Regions from separate parts of the Mesorhizobium sp. L-2-11 genome, predicted to be linked through region 2. Evidence: riboswitches for the same ligand, from Rfam matches in the RefSeq annotation. Region 2 holds a riboswitch; each other region holds the start of a gene.
The links. A riboswitch is a leader RNA that binds a small molecule or an ion and turns the genes downstream of it on or off. The one in region 2 is predicted to bind thiamine pyrophosphate.
Positions count from the first base shown of each region.

Region 1: linked by a shared signal. The riboswitch ahead of thiC (phosphomethylpyrimidine synthase ThiC) and the one ahead of thiB (thiamine ABC transporter substrate binding subunit) in region 2 are both predicted to bind thiamine pyrophosphate.
Region 3: linked by a shared signal. The riboswitch ahead of thiC (phosphomethylpyrimidine synthase ThiC) and the one ahead of thiB (thiamine ABC transporter substrate binding subunit) in region 2 are both predicted to bind thiamine pyrophosphate.

Region 1 covers NZ_AP023257.1:4,846,280-4,851,003, reverse strand. Annotated here, with positions in the region: gene thiO (glycine oxidase ThiO) at 1-706, opposite strand, end outside; gene thiC (phosphomethylpyrimidine synthase ThiC) at 703-2,532, opposite strand; TPP riboswitch at 2,624-2,740, opposite strand; gene JG739_RS23310 (ABC transporter ATP-binding protein) at 2,842-4,482, opposite strand; gene JG739_RS23305 (ABC transporter permease) at 4,479-4,724, opposite strand, start outside.
Region 2 covers NZ_AP023257.1:1,147,250-1,151,973, forward strand. Annotated here, with positions in the region: gene JG739_RS05465 (ABC-F family ATP-binding cassette domain-containing protein) at 1-1,147, opposite strand, end outside; gene JG739_RS05470 (thiamine diphosphokinase) at 1,149-1,793, opposite strand; TPP riboswitch at 1,916-2,029, shown strand; gene thiB (thiamine ABC transporter substrate binding subunit) at 2,073-3,086, shown strand; gene thiP (thiamine/thiamine pyrophosphate ABC transporter permease) at 3,326-4,724, shown strand, end outside.
Region 3 covers NZ_AP023257.1:6,429,199-6,433,922, reverse strand. Annotated here, with positions in the region: gene queC (7-cyano-7-deazaguanine synthase QueC) at 1-375, shown strand, start outside; gene queD (6-carboxytetrahydropterin synthase QueD) at 375-731, shown strand; gene queE (7-carboxy-7-deazaguanine synthase QueE) at 728-1,465, shown strand; TPP riboswitch at 1,746-1,862, shown strand; gene thiC (phosphomethylpyrimidine synthase ThiC) at 1,966-3,801, shown strand; gene thiO (glycine oxidase ThiO) at 3,798-4,724, shown strand, end outside.

The sequences.
Region 1 (4,724 bases), 3.0 Mb from region 2:
ACAGGCTCTCGACCATCGTTGCACCCGCCATGAAATGGTGGTCGGCGCGCGGCGCCAGATAGAGCGGCAAACGCGGGTGCAGCAGCCTGACCGGGCGCGACAGCGAGATGTCGGGTGTACGCAGGATCAGCATCTCGCCGCGAACGCCGCGAAGCCTTTCATCGCTGGACGCCATTCCCATGCAGTCGATCTCGCGGCCGAATCCCGTCATGTGCCGGGCGTCCACTCCGAAGCGGAACTCGACGCCGCTTCCGGCGAGTTTTTCATGCAGCGCCGCCATGGCACGGCGTGGGTCGAGATGGGCTTCGCCCGGGAAGAACAGCCCGCGTCGGAAGCGGCCGGCAAGATCGGGTTCCAGGAGCGCGATTTCGTCTTCGTCGACCCGCCGATGACCCGACGTGCGGCTTGCAAACCGGTCGAGTTCGCCCGCATCCCGCGGCATTGCCAAAACGAGCGTTCCCGCCCGCGTGACATGACCCGGCAGCACCGCATCCCACCAGTCGGCGGCATCGCGTCCGAGATCCAGCACCGGCTGCTCGGCGCTTTCGCGTTCGCACCAGGGCGCCAGCATGCCGCCGGCCATCCATGATGCGTTGTCACCGAGGCCATGCCGGGTCTCGGCAATGGTTACCGCAGCACCGCGGGCGGCGAGTTCGAAGGCGGCGGTGAGGCCGGCGACGCCGGCCCCTTTGACCAGCAGCTTCATGACGGCTCCGGCACCTTCGGCATCGGCGGTTCGCCGTCCACCGGCATATAAAGGTTGCCGCCCTCGCGGTACTTCGCCGCCATCGCCGCCATGCCCTCTTTCTGCGCCTCGGCCCGAATGTCGTGGGAGATGCGCATCGAGCAGAATTTCGGCCCGCACATCGAGCAGAAATGCGCCAGCTTGTGCGCCTCCTTCGGCAAGGTCTCGTCGTGGAAGGAGCGCGCGGTTTCGGGGTCGAGCGACAGGTTGAACTGGTCTTCCCAACGAAACTCGAACCGCGCCCGCGACAGCGCATCGTCGCGGAGCTTCGCTGTCGGATGACCCTTGGCGAGGTCGGCGGCGTGCGCGGCTATCTTGTAGGTGATGACGCCCGTCTTGACGTCGTTGCGGTCGGGGAGACCGAGATGCTCCTTGGGCGTGACATAGCAGAGCATCGCCGTGCCGTACCAGCCGATCATCGCCGCGCCGATGCCTGAGGTGATGTGGTCGTAGCCGGGTGCGATGTCGGTGGTCAGCGGCCCAAGCGTGTAGAAGGGCGCCTCGCCGCAGACTTCGAGCTGCCTGTCCATGTTCTCCTTGATCTTGTGCATGGGAACATGGCCCGGCCCCTCGATCATGACCTGGCAATCCTTGGCCCAGGCGACCTTTGTTAACTCGCCGAGCGTTTCCAGTTCGGCGAACTGCGCCGCGTCGTTGGCGTCGGCGATCGAGCCGGGACGAAGGCCGTCGCCGAGCGAGAACGACACGTCGTAGGCTCTGGCGATGTCGCAGATTTCCTCGAAATGCTCGTAGAGGAAGCTTTCGCGGTGATGATGCAGGCACCATTTCGCCATGATGGAACCACCTCTACTGACGATGCCGGTGACCCGGTCGACCGTCAGCGGGATGTAGTGCAGCCGCACACCGGCATGGATGGTGAAATAGTCGACGCCCTGTTCGGCCTGTTCGATCAGCGTATCGCGGTAGATTTCCCAGGTCAGGTCCTCGGCGATCCCTCCGACCTTCTCAAGCGCCTGGTAGAGCGGCACGGTTCCGATCGGCACCGGCGAATTGCGGACGATCCACTCGCGGATGTTGTGGATGTTGCGACCGGTCGACAGGTCCATGACCGTGTCGGCTCCCCAGCGGATCGCCCAGACCATTTTTTCGACCTCTTCGGCCATCGACGAGGTGACGGCTGAATTGCCGATATTGGCATTGATCTTGACTAGGAAATTGCGGCCGATGATCATCGGCTCGCTCTCCGGATGGTTGATGTTGGCTGGAATGATAGCCCGCCCACGCGCCACCTCGTCGCGCACGAATTCCGGCGTGACGAAGTCCGGGATCGCCGCGCCGAAAGACTCGCCGTCGCGCTGTAACCCGCCGCGAAAACTCTCGCGGCCGAGATTCTCGCGAATGGCGACGAACTCCATTTCGGGGGTGATGATCCCGGCGCGCGCATAGGCAAGCTGCGTCACCGCTTTGCCCGTTTTTGCCTTTAGCGGCCGGTGGCGCATGGGAAACTCCGGCGTCAGGCGCTCACCTGACGCGAAGCCGTTGTCCTCCGGCCTGACACTGCGGCCATCGTGAAATTCGACGTCACCGCGCGCCGTCACCCATTCATGGCGAAACCTGGCGAGGCCCTTTTCGATGCTGGTTTCGACAGACGGATCCGTAAAGGGGCCGGACGGATCGTAAACGGTGACAGGCGGTTCGCCTGCAGTCGGATGGACGGCGATTTCCCGCATCGGCACCCTGATCTGCGGGTGAATCAGGCCGGGTTTGTGGATTTTCCTCGAGGCGGGCAGCGGTCCCGTCGAAACGGCGGGGGCGATGGCATTCATTTGAGGCTCCTTTGCTCAAGCATTGGAGACCCAGTTCTGTGCCGGAAGGATGAAAAGACGCTTCTGCCTGCCTGCTTACAGGATTTCGGGCCGCAAAGCGCTTGCACCGTCCCTACGCCAGTATGAACTGGATCAGGTTCAACGGGTCACTGCGCCGCGAAAGCCAGCAGTATCTCAGCCCCTTGCCGGGACCCCCCTGGTGAATGGGTCAAATTGAGCGGGCGATCGCCATTTTGTCAAGCGCATTCGGTCCATCAATCGGCAACGCTAGCTGGGCGCGCGCGGACAATCGAGGCCGATATCCAGGAACTATTGAGCCTGCGTAAGCCATTTGGGCTTAGGCACAGCCTGCAACAGGCTTTGCGTATATTCGTGGCGAGGCGCCCCGAACAGCGCCGCGGTTTGGCCTTCCTCGACAATCTTTCCGTCTTTCATGACCATGATCCGGTCGGCGAAATGGCGCACGATCGGCAGGTCGTGGGTGATGAAAATATAGGAGAGGCCGAGCCTGGTCCTGAGGTCGGCCAGAAGATCGATCACCTGCGCCTGGATAGAGACGTCGAGCGCCGAAACCGCCTCATCGCAGACGATCAGTTCCGGCTCGCTGGCAAGCGCGCGCGCAATGGCGATGCGCTGTCGCTGGCCGCCGGAAAACTGGTGCGGGTAGCGCTCGGCGTGCTCTGGCAACAGCCCAACCAATTCCAGCAGCTCTGCCACTCGAGCCTTCCACCTGTTCTTCGGCAGGATATCGCGGTGGATCACCCAGGGTTCGGAAATGATCGAATAAACGCGCATGCGCGGATTCATCGATCCGTGCGGATCCTGGAAGACCATCTGGACCTTGCGCCGAAACGCCATAAGGCGCTTGCCGTTCATGTCGAAGATGTTCTCACCGGCAAAGACCGCCTTGCCGGCGCTTGGCGCGTTCAGGCCTAACAGCATGCGCGCGACGCTCGATTTGCCGGAGCCGGACTCGCCGACGATGCCGAGCGTTTCGCCTCTCCTGACCTCGAAGCTTATGTCGTCCACCGCCTTGAACGTCCGTTTGCTGCTGAAAGCTCCGGAAGCAAGCTCATAGTGCTTGGTAAGATGTTCCACCTTGAGCAGCGTCTCGCCGGCGATCGCCGTCGAACGCCTGTTTGGCGCCTCCGCTGCGTTGCCGTGGGGCAGGGCGGCGATGAGGCGGCTTGTATAGGCGTGCTGCGGATTGCTGAAGACTGCCTTGGCGATACCCGTCTCGACGACCTTGCCGGCGTTCATGACGATGATCCGGTCCGCCATGGACGCGGCGACTTCGAGGTCGTGGGTGATCATGATCAACGCCATGCCGGTTTCGCGCTGGAGATCGCGCAGCAGATCGAGGATCTGCGCTTGCACGCTGACGTCCAGAGCGGTCGTCGGCTCGTCGGCGATCAGGATGTCCGGTTTCAGCGCGATCGCCATGGCAATCATCACGCGCTGGCGCTGTCCGCCCGAGAACTGATGCGGATAGAAGTCGACGCGCGTTTGCGGATGTGGAATGCCGACGCGCCGAAGCAGTTCTATCGCCTTGGCGCGTGCGTCCTTGCCGCTTCCCGCGCCGTGGCTCTCAAACACCTCCTGGATCTGGCGCCCCACCGTATAGACGGGGTTCAGGTAGGCGAGCGGATCCTGAAAGATCATCGCAATCCTGCGGCCGTTGATGCTTCTGCGCGCCTCGGCGCCGAGGCCTGCCAGTTCGACGCCGTCGAACCGGCAGGAGCCGGCCACGATATCGCCTGGCGGACAGTCGACGAGATCCATCACCGTGCTGGTGCTGACGCTTTTTCCCGAACCGCTTTCGCCGAGGATCACCAGCGTTTCGCCACGGCTGACGTGGAAATAGACGTCGTCGACGGCGCGTACCGGCTCATCATCCGAAAGGAAATCGACGGTCAGGCCCTCGACTTTGAGAATGGTCGCGTTGCTCATCGGGCAGCTTTTCGCAATGTCTGAAGGCGCCAGCGTTGCTGCGGATCAGCGACGGTGCGCGCCCAGTTCGAGAGAATGTTGAGCGACAGCGTCGTCAGCATGATTGCAAGACCCGGCCAGAATGCGATCCACCAGGCGGTGGCGAGATAGCCGCGGCCGTTCGCCACCATCGCACCCCAGGTGAAGTCGGGTGGCTGAATGCCGAGGCCAAGGAAACTCAGCGCCGATTCCGATAAGATGAC
Region 2 (4,724 bases):
GGCGCTGCTCGCCGTTGATGACGAGGTTCTCGCCGCGGCCGTCGGTGAGATACTGCGCCAGCGTCTCTTGCGGATCGACCGCCTCGCGTTTCTGGTCGAGCGTGGCGATCTCCAGATTGGTGCCGAGCCGCACCGTGCCCGAGTCCGGCTTCAATTCGCCGGTCAGCATCTTCAGCAGCGTCGTCTTGCCGACGCCGTTCGGGCCGACCAGGCCGACGCGGTCACCGCGCTGGATGCGGGTCGAGAAACCCTTGACCACAGTGAGGTCGCCAAAGCTCTTCTCGATGTTCCGGGCCTCGATCACCAGCTTGCCGGATTCGGCGGCGTCGCTGGCCACCATGGTCGCCGCACCCTCGGCGCCGCGATGGCCGCGAAAGCGCTGGCGCATGGTCTGCAATTCGCCGAGCCGGCGCATGTTGCGCTTGCGCCTTGCGGTCACGCCATAGCGCAACCAGTGCTCCTCGCGCACGATCTGGCGGCCAAGCTTGTGCTGCTCGCGCTCTTCTTCTTCCAGCACGGTGTCGCGCCATTCCTCGAAATGGCCAAAGCCGTTGTCCAGCCTGCGGGTCTGGCCGCGATCGAGCCAGATGGTGGCGCGCGACACGCGCTCGAGGAAGCGGCGGTCGTGCGAGATGACGATCAGCGCCGAAGAGGTGCGGGCAAGCTCCTCCTCCAGCCATTCGATGACCGACAGGTCGAGATGGTTGGTCGGCTCGTCGAGGAGGAGAATGTCGGGCTCCGGCGCCATGACGCGGGCAAGGGCAGCACGGCGGGCTTCGCCGCCGGAGAGATCGTTCGGCCGTTCTTCGCCGGACAGTCCGAGATGCTCCATCAGATAGGTGGCGCGGTAGGGATCGTCGGCAGGTCCGAGCCCCGCCTCGACATAGGCGCGGACGCTGGCGTAACCATCCATGTCGGGCATTTGCGGCAGGTAGCGCACTGTTGCCGAAGGCTGGCGGAACACTTCGCCATCCTGCGGCTCGATCAATCCCGCAGCGATCTTCAGCAACGTCGACTTGCCCGAGCCGTTGCGGCCGACCAGAGCGATCTTGTCACCCGCCGACGCCGTCAGTTCCGCCCCGTCGAGCAGCGGCGTGCCACCGAAGGTCAGTTTTATCCCGTCGAGATTGAGAAGCGGCGGCGCCATGTCAGCTCTCAGGCAGGGGAAATGGATGGGCGAGCAGCAGCGCGCGGCCGCTGCCCAGCGCGATTTCGAGCCGGCCCTTGACCTCGTTCGAAATGGTCAGCGACGAGCCGAACGCCACCTCGACATGGTTCAGCGGCCATTTGGCGCCGCTCACGGTCAGGCCGCCAAGGTCGGAGAAACCGAGAATCGAAAACAGCATGCCGTCGGCGTAGTCGAAGCCGGCCTTTCCGGGAAGCAAGGGGACGCCTTCCTGTGCGCCACTGGTCAAAAGCACCTCTGTCCCTGCCTCGGCCAGCCGGACGCTGAGCGCCAGGTGCAGGAATGCGTGGTCAGTGCGCTTGCCGCCGAACGCGCCGGCCAGCACGAGGCTGGTCGCGCCACGTTCGAGCGCAGCGGCGATAGCCAGTTCGCCGTCGGTCTTGTCCTTTTCTGCCGGAAACACCTGGCGCGGCACGGCGGCGAGCTCGTCCGGCAAATCCGCCGGCACCGAATCGAAGTCGCCGACCCAGAGTTCCGGCGTCAGGCTCAGCGTCCGGGCATGGTTGATGCCGGCGTCGGCGGCGATGACACGCGTGCCTTCGACCTGGCGGTCGAGTAGCGGCGTGCGGATAAGGTCGCCGCCAAGCAGGATGGTGAATTTGCTCATATGCGTGGCCCTTACCAGCCCTGCTTGCGAAACGGAAGGCCGCGTTCCGGATGGGCCGGCAAACTTGCTTGCGCCCGACAAACTTGCGCTTGCGCCGCAGTTGGACCGGGCCTATGTGTCGAAACGCTCTAACGGGGTGCTGGACGCGATCTTCGCGGACCAGCTGAGAGGCAACCTGCCAACCCGCTGAACCTGATCCGGTTTGTACCGGCGGAGGGATTAGACGTTTCGGACAAGCCGACGCCTCAATTCCCTTCAACGCCAACGAAGGAGGCGCCGATGCGCACGTTTTTATACACACTTGTTTCGGCAGTGCTGCTCGCGGCAACCATTCTCGCAGGCATCGGGCAGGCATCCGCGCAGGAAAAACTCACCGTCTATACCTATGAGAGCTTCACCGCCGACTGGGGTCCAGGCCCGGCGGTCAAGAAGGCGTTCGAGGCCGAATGCGGCTGTACTCTCGAATTCGTCGCGGTCGCCGACGGCGTCGCCCTGCTCAACCGCGTCAGACTGGAAGGGGCCGCGACTAAAGCCGACGTCGTGCTCGGCCTCGACACAAATCTGACGGCGGAAGCCAAGGCCACCGGCCTGTTTTCATCGCATGGCGCCGTCATCGACGCCAAGGTGCCGGGCGGCTGGAGCGACGATGTTTTCGTGCCGTTCGACTACGGCTATTTCGCCGTCGTCTACGACACCGAAAAGCTCAAAAACCCGCCGAAGAGCCTGAAGGAATTGGTCGAGGGCGATGCCGACGAGAAGATCGTCATCCAGGATCCGCGCACCTCGACGCCCGGTCTCGGCCTGCTGTTGTGGGTGAGGTCGGTTTATGGCGACAAGGCGCCGGAAGCCTGGGCCAAGCTTAAGGCAAAGGTGCTCACGGTGACGCCGGGCTGGAGCGAGGCCTACGGCCTGTTCACCAAGGGCGAGGCGCCGATGGTGCTGTCCTATACCACGTCGCCGGCCTATCATATGGTCGCCGAAAACACCGGACGCTACCAGGCGGCGTCCTTCGAGGAGGGCGCGTATCTGCAGATCGAGGTTGCCGGAATCACCAAATCAGGTGCCAAGAACCCGTTGGCGAAACAGTTCCTGACTTTCATGACCGGGCCGAAATTCCAGGATGTCATTCCCGAGACTAACTGGATGTTCCCGGCCGGCAAGACCGAGAAGCCGCTCCATCCGGCTTTCGACAAGCTCGTCAAGCCGACCAAGACGTTGCTGTTCAGCCCCGAAAAAGTCGCCGCCAACCGCAAGGCCTGGGTCGACGAATGGCTGTCGGTGATGAGCAAGTAATCGTAGCGAGCTGATCAAGGTGATCACCCTATGGCGCCCCCCTCTGTCCTGCCGGACATCTCCCCCACTTGGGGGGAGATCGGCAGCTCCATTGCCGGCCCTTCTCCAGCGAGATTGGAGATTGGCTAACGCGTGGGTGACGGCCAATCTCCCCCCTCGTGGGGGAGATGTCCGGCAGGACAGAGGGGGGCGCGAAGGAACGCAATCCTCGCTAACAATCTCGCGTCAGGTGGTCTAGCGTGCAACGCGCACAATCACCCGACCCCCGCGTCACCGCCGGCACCATTGCGCTTGCCGCTGTTGCGCTGCTGGTCGGCGGCGCGTTCGCCGGGCTCATCGTGGAAGGCGCACGCGATCCGTCCGGGGCCGCGTCGGCCTTCGATTCCTACCTCTTGCGCGTCGCCCGCTTCACGCTCTGGCAGGCGGCTCTGTCGACGCTGCTTTCCGTCGTGCCGGCGCTGTTCGTGGCGCGGGCGCTGTCGCGGCATCCGCGCTTTCCTGGTCGCGGCCTGATCCTGCAGCTCTTCGCCGTGCCGCTCGCGCTGCCGGCCATCGTCGCAGCACTCGGCATTCTGGCTCTATATGGCCGTGCCGGTTATTTCGCCGGCGTGTTCTCTGCGATTGGCGGCCAGGGCTGGCCGGGCATATACGGCCTGTCCGGCATCCTCGTCGCCCATGTCTTCTTCAACCTGCCGCTGGCCACGCGGCTGTTCCTCGAAGCGCTTGGGACAGTGCCGGACGACCAGTGGCGGTTGGCGAGCCAGCTCGGTATGGGCGCCAGGCCCGCCTTCCGGCTGATCGAATGGCCGACGCTGCGCGCGGCGCTGCCGGGCGTCGCCGGGCTTGTCTTCATGCTCTGCATCACATCCTTTACGATCGTGCTCACGCTGGGCGGTGGGCCGCGTGCGACGACGCTGGAGGTCGCCATCTACCAGGCGCTGCGTTTCGATTTCGATCCTGCCCGCGCGGTGACGCTGACAGTGCTGCAGATCGCGCTGACCTTCGTCGTCGTGCTGGCATTGATGCGGCTCGGCGCCAACACCGTCGGCGACGCCAACCTGCCGGTGGCTTCGCGCCGGCATTTTTCGGCCGGCGCCGCCGAGACCGTGCTGAACGCAGCATTGATCATCCTGGCTTTGCTGTTCGTCGCCGGACCGATGGCGGCCACGGTGATGTCCGGCCTTGGCGCCGATCTCGGCCGGCTGGCGGGCGAGAGCGCGGTGCGGCAAGCGACGCTGACCAGCGCCGTGCTCGCCTTGCTGGCGGCGCTGCTTTCAGTGTCGCTGTCGCTGTCGCTGGTCATGGCGCGACGGGCGCTGGCCTTGAGGCGTCGCGTCGGCGCCAGGACACTGCTCGAATACGCCACCGATACCGGCGCCGGCTTCGTCCTCGTCGTACCGCCCGTCGTCATCGGCGCCGGCTGGTTCCTGCTCCTGCGTTCCGTCAGCGACGTCTTTGCCATCGCCCCTGTCATGGTCGTCGCCGTCAATGCGGTGATGGCGATGCCGTTTGCCATCCGCGCCATTCGCCCCGGCTATGATGCGGCGAGTGAACGCCACGAACGGCTCTGTTTGCTGCTTGGCATTTCCGGCTGGAACCGGTTCCGGCTGGTCGACTGGCCGTCGCTGCGGCGGCCGC
Region 3 (4,724 bases), 1.4 Mb from region 2:
GCCGCCGCGCAGCAGGCCGATGCGGTGGCCACTGCCGTCCACGGCGGAGATCATTTCATCTATCCAGATTGCCGGCCCGCTTTTATCGACGCCTTTCAGACGATGCAGAACCATGCCCTCGCAGGCTACGCCGATATCCGCCTGTACGCTCCGTATGTGAATATGTCGAAGGCCGACATCGTCAGCGAGGGGGCAAAGTACGCCACACCGTTCGAGGCGACGTGGTCCTGCTACAAGGGCGGTGCACGTCATTGCGGTCGCTGCGGGACATGCGTCGAACGGCGCGAAGCATTCGATCTGGCCGGCATCACCGACCCGACAGATTATGAGGATGCAGACTTCTGGCTCCACGCTATCCAGACAACGAGCGCGTGATGTTCCGCATTACCAAAGAGTTCCACTTCTCGGCCTCGCATCAGCTCACCTCCTTGCCATCCGATCATCAGTGCGCACGCCTGCACGGCCACAACTACGTCGTCGTCGTGGAGCTTTCAGGTGGCGAACTGGACGAACACGGCTTTGTGCGCGACTACCAAGATCTGGCGGCGTTCAAGCACTACATCGATGGGACGTTCGACCATCGGCATCTTAACGACGTGCTGGGGCATGACCATGCCACAGCGGAATGTCTGGCCAGGCACTTCTACCACTGGTGCAAGATGCGGCTACCCGAAACCTCCGCCGTGCGGGTGAGCGAGACGCCGAAAACCTGGGCGGAATACCGACCATGACTTGCGCGTTGCATCCCGGAATCCGGGTGAGCGAGATTTTTGGGCCGACCATTCAGGGCGAAGGCGTGCTGATCGGCTTGCCGACGGTGTTCGTAAGAACCGGCGGGTGCGATTATCGCTGTTCCTGGTGCGACAGCCTGCATGCGGTGGACCGTCGCTTCCGCCATGATTGGGAGATGATGTCTCCCGACGCGGTTTGGCAAAAGGTCATTGCGCTTTCCGGCGGTCAGCCCGTGATGGTATCGCTGTCGGGCGGCAATCCGGCCATCCAGCCGCTTGGCCAGTTGATCGACCGCGGGCATGGTGAGGGCTACCGTTTTGCATTGGAAACCCAAGGCTCGGTGTCTAAGCAATGGTTCGCGGATCTCGACGTGCTGGTACTAAGCCCCAAGCCGCCCTCAAGCGAAATGACGACAGATTGGGCCGCGTTCGACGCCTGCTTAGAGGCGGCGCAGGATAAGCCGCAGATGGCGCTCAAGCTCGTTGTCTTCGACGATGATGACTATGCCTATGCCAAAGACGCCGCGGCGCGCTACCCGCAATTACCCGTCTATCTGCAGCCCGGCAATCACACGCCGCCGCGTCCCGGCGACGAAGACGCGTTCATCGACATGGCCGGTGTGATGAGGCGCATGGAATGGCTGGTTGAAAAGGTGACCCGTGACAGGTGGTTCGAGGCGCGTGTACTGCCGCAGCTTCATGTTCTGCTCTGGGGGAACAAACGGGGCGTCTAGCCGAAGCGGAAGGATTGCCGACGACGAGCAAGACAGACATCTATAACAATCTCACCCAACTGGGTGGCAGCAGCGTCGTTCCGGAAAGCCCCGAAAATACCGTGCTGGAAAAGGCACCGAATCCGCATGAGGCCTCGCCTTATTGGGGGCGCTTCACCGCTGCTCTGGGACGTCACTTGCTCTCGATGCTAGCATCCTTTTCCGCTGGGTTTGTTTGGTCGTCGATCACCGCTGCGGGACGAATGCGCTTGACAAAATAGCGCCGGCCCATTCAATTCGACGCATTCACCAGGGGAGTCCCGGCAAGGGGCTGAGATACTGCTGGCTTTCGCGGCGCAGTGACCCGTTGAACCTGATCCAGTTCATACTGGCGTAGGGACGGTGCAAGCGCTTTGCGGGAGTTTACACCCGAGGTCCTGTTTCGGCAGGTCGACAAAAGCGTCTTTTCATCCTTCCGGCACAGAACTGGGTCTCCAATGCATGAGCAAAGGAGCCTCAAGATGAATGCCCTCACACCCGCCGTGTCGACGGGACCGCTGCCCGCCTCACGAAAGATCCACAAGCCCGGTGCCATCCACCCGCAGATCAGGGTTCCGATGCGCGAAATTTCCGTCCATCCGACGGCCGGCGAGCCGGCCGTCATCGTCTACGATCCATCCGGCCCCTATACAGACCCGACTGTCGAAACCAGCATCGAAAAGGGACTTGTCCGGCTTCGCCACGAATGGGTCACGGCGCGCGGCGATGTCGAAGCCTATGACGGCCGCCATGTCCGGCCGGAAGACAATGGGTTCGCCACCGGCGAGCGCCTGACGCCGGAATTCCCCATTCGCAACCGGCCGCTCAGGGCCAAGGCAGGCAAGGCGGTGACCCAGCTTGCCTATGCGCGCGCCGGCATCATCACGCCCGAAATGGAGTTCGTCGCCATCCGCGAGAACCTCGGCCGCGAGATCCTGCGCGGCAAGCTTGAGCGTGACGGGGAAGCCTTCGGCGCGGCGATCCCAGACTTCGTCACGCCGGAATTCGTGCGCGACGAGGTGGCGCGCGGGCGGGCGATCATTCCTGCCAACATCAATCATCCCGAGAGCGAGCCGATGATCATCGGTCGCAATTTCCTGGTCAAGATCAACGCCAATATCGGCAACTCGGCGGTCACTTCCTCGATGGCCGAGGAGGTCGAGAAAATGGTGTGGGCGATCCGCTGGGGCGCCGACACGGTGATGGACCTGTCGACTGGCCGCAACATCCACAACATCCGCGAATGGATCGTGCGCAATGCACCGGTGCCGATCGGCACGGTGCCGCTCTATCAGGCGCTCGAAAAGGTCAACGGCATTGCCGAGGACCTGACCTGGGAGGTCTACCGCGACACGCTGATCGAGCAGGCCGAACAGGGCGTGGACTATTTCACCATCCACGCCGGCGTGCGGCTGCACTACATCCCGCTGACAGTTAACCGGGTCACCGGCATAGTCTCCCGAGGTGGTTCGATCATGGCCAAATGGTGCCTGCACCATCACCGCGAAAGCTTCCTCTACGAGCATTTCGCGGAGATCTGCGACATCTGCCGCGCCTATGACGTGTCCTTCTCGCTCGGCGACGGCCTTCGCCCCGGCTCGATAGCCGACGCCAACGACGCGGCGCAATTCGCCGAGCTGGAAACGCTCGGCGAGCTGACGAAGATCGCCTGGGCCAAGGATTGTCAGGTGATGATCGAGGGCCCCGGCCACGTGCCGATGCACAAGATCAAGGAAAACATGGACAAGCAGCTCGCCGTCTGCGGCGAGGCGCCCTTCTACACGCTTGGACCGCTGACGACCGACATCGCGCCGGGCTATGACCACATCACCTCAGGTATCGGCGCCGCCATGATCGGCTGGTTCGGCACCGCCATGCTCTGCTACGTCACGCCCAAGGAGCATCTCGGCCTTCCCGATCGCAACGACGTCAAGATTGGCGTGATCACCTACAAGATCGCCGCCCATGCCGCCGATCTGGCGAAGGGCCATCCGGCGGCGAAAGTCAGGGATGATGCCCTTTCCCGCGCGCGCTTCGAGTTCCGCTGGGAGGACCAGTTCAACCTGTCGCTCGATCCCGAAACGGCGCGGTCCTTCCACGACCAGACCTTGCCCAAGGAGGCGCACAAGGTGGCACATTTCTGCTCGATGTGCGGGCCGAAATTCTGCTCCATGCGCATCTCCCACGACATTCGCGCCGAAGCACAAAAGGAGGGCATGGCGGCGATGGCGGCGAAATACCGTGAGGGTGGCGATCTCTACATGCCGGCTGACGAGACCGGCGTAGCGCTCATGCCAGAGGCGCCGAAACCATCATGAAGGTGTTGGTCAAAGGGGCCGGCGTCGCCGGCCTCACCGCCGCCTTCGAACTCGCCGCCCGCGGCGCGACGGTCACAGTCGCCGAGATTCGACAGACCCTTGGCGGCAATGCATCGTGGTTCGCCGGCGGCATGCTGGCGCCATGGTGCGAGCGTGAAAGCGCCGAGCAGCCGGTGCTGGATCTCGGACGCGATGCCGCCGACTGGTGGGATGCGGCGACGCCCGGCCAGGTGACGCGGGCCGGAACACTGGTCGTGGCCGCGCCGCGCGATGCGGGCGAGCTCGACCGCTTCGCCAGCCGCACGTCAGGCCATCGGCGTGTCGACGAAGACGAAATCGCGCTGCTGGAGCCCGACCTTGCCGGTCGCTTCCGGCGAGGATTGCTGTTTCCCGATGAGGCTCATCTCGACCCGCGCCAGGCGATGGCGGCACTCCATGAAAAGCTCACAGCCATGGGGGGCGAATTCCACTTCGGCGCCGACGCCCGGCAGGTTTCCGGTTTCGATCGCCAGATCGACTGCACGGGGATGGCGGCGGTCGACGACAGGCTGCGCGGCGTTCGCGGCGAGATGCTGATCCTGCGCACGCCTGACATTTCGCTGTCGCGCCCGGTCCGGCTGCTTCATCCGCGCTTTCCGCTCTACATGGTGCCGCGCACCAACCACCGTTTCATGATCGGCGCGACGATGATTGAAAGCCAGTCCGCCGGGCCGGTCACGGCGCGTTCCATGATGGAGCTGCTGGGTGCCGCCTATGCCCTCCATCCGGCCTTTGGCGAGGCCGAGATCGTTGAAACCGGTGTCGGCGTTCGTCCGGCCTTTCCCGACAACCTGCCCCGCGTCGAAACGAGCGGAGACACCGTCGCGATCAATGGGCTCTATCGCCACGGTTTTCTCCTCGCCCCCGCCATGGCGCGCCAGGCT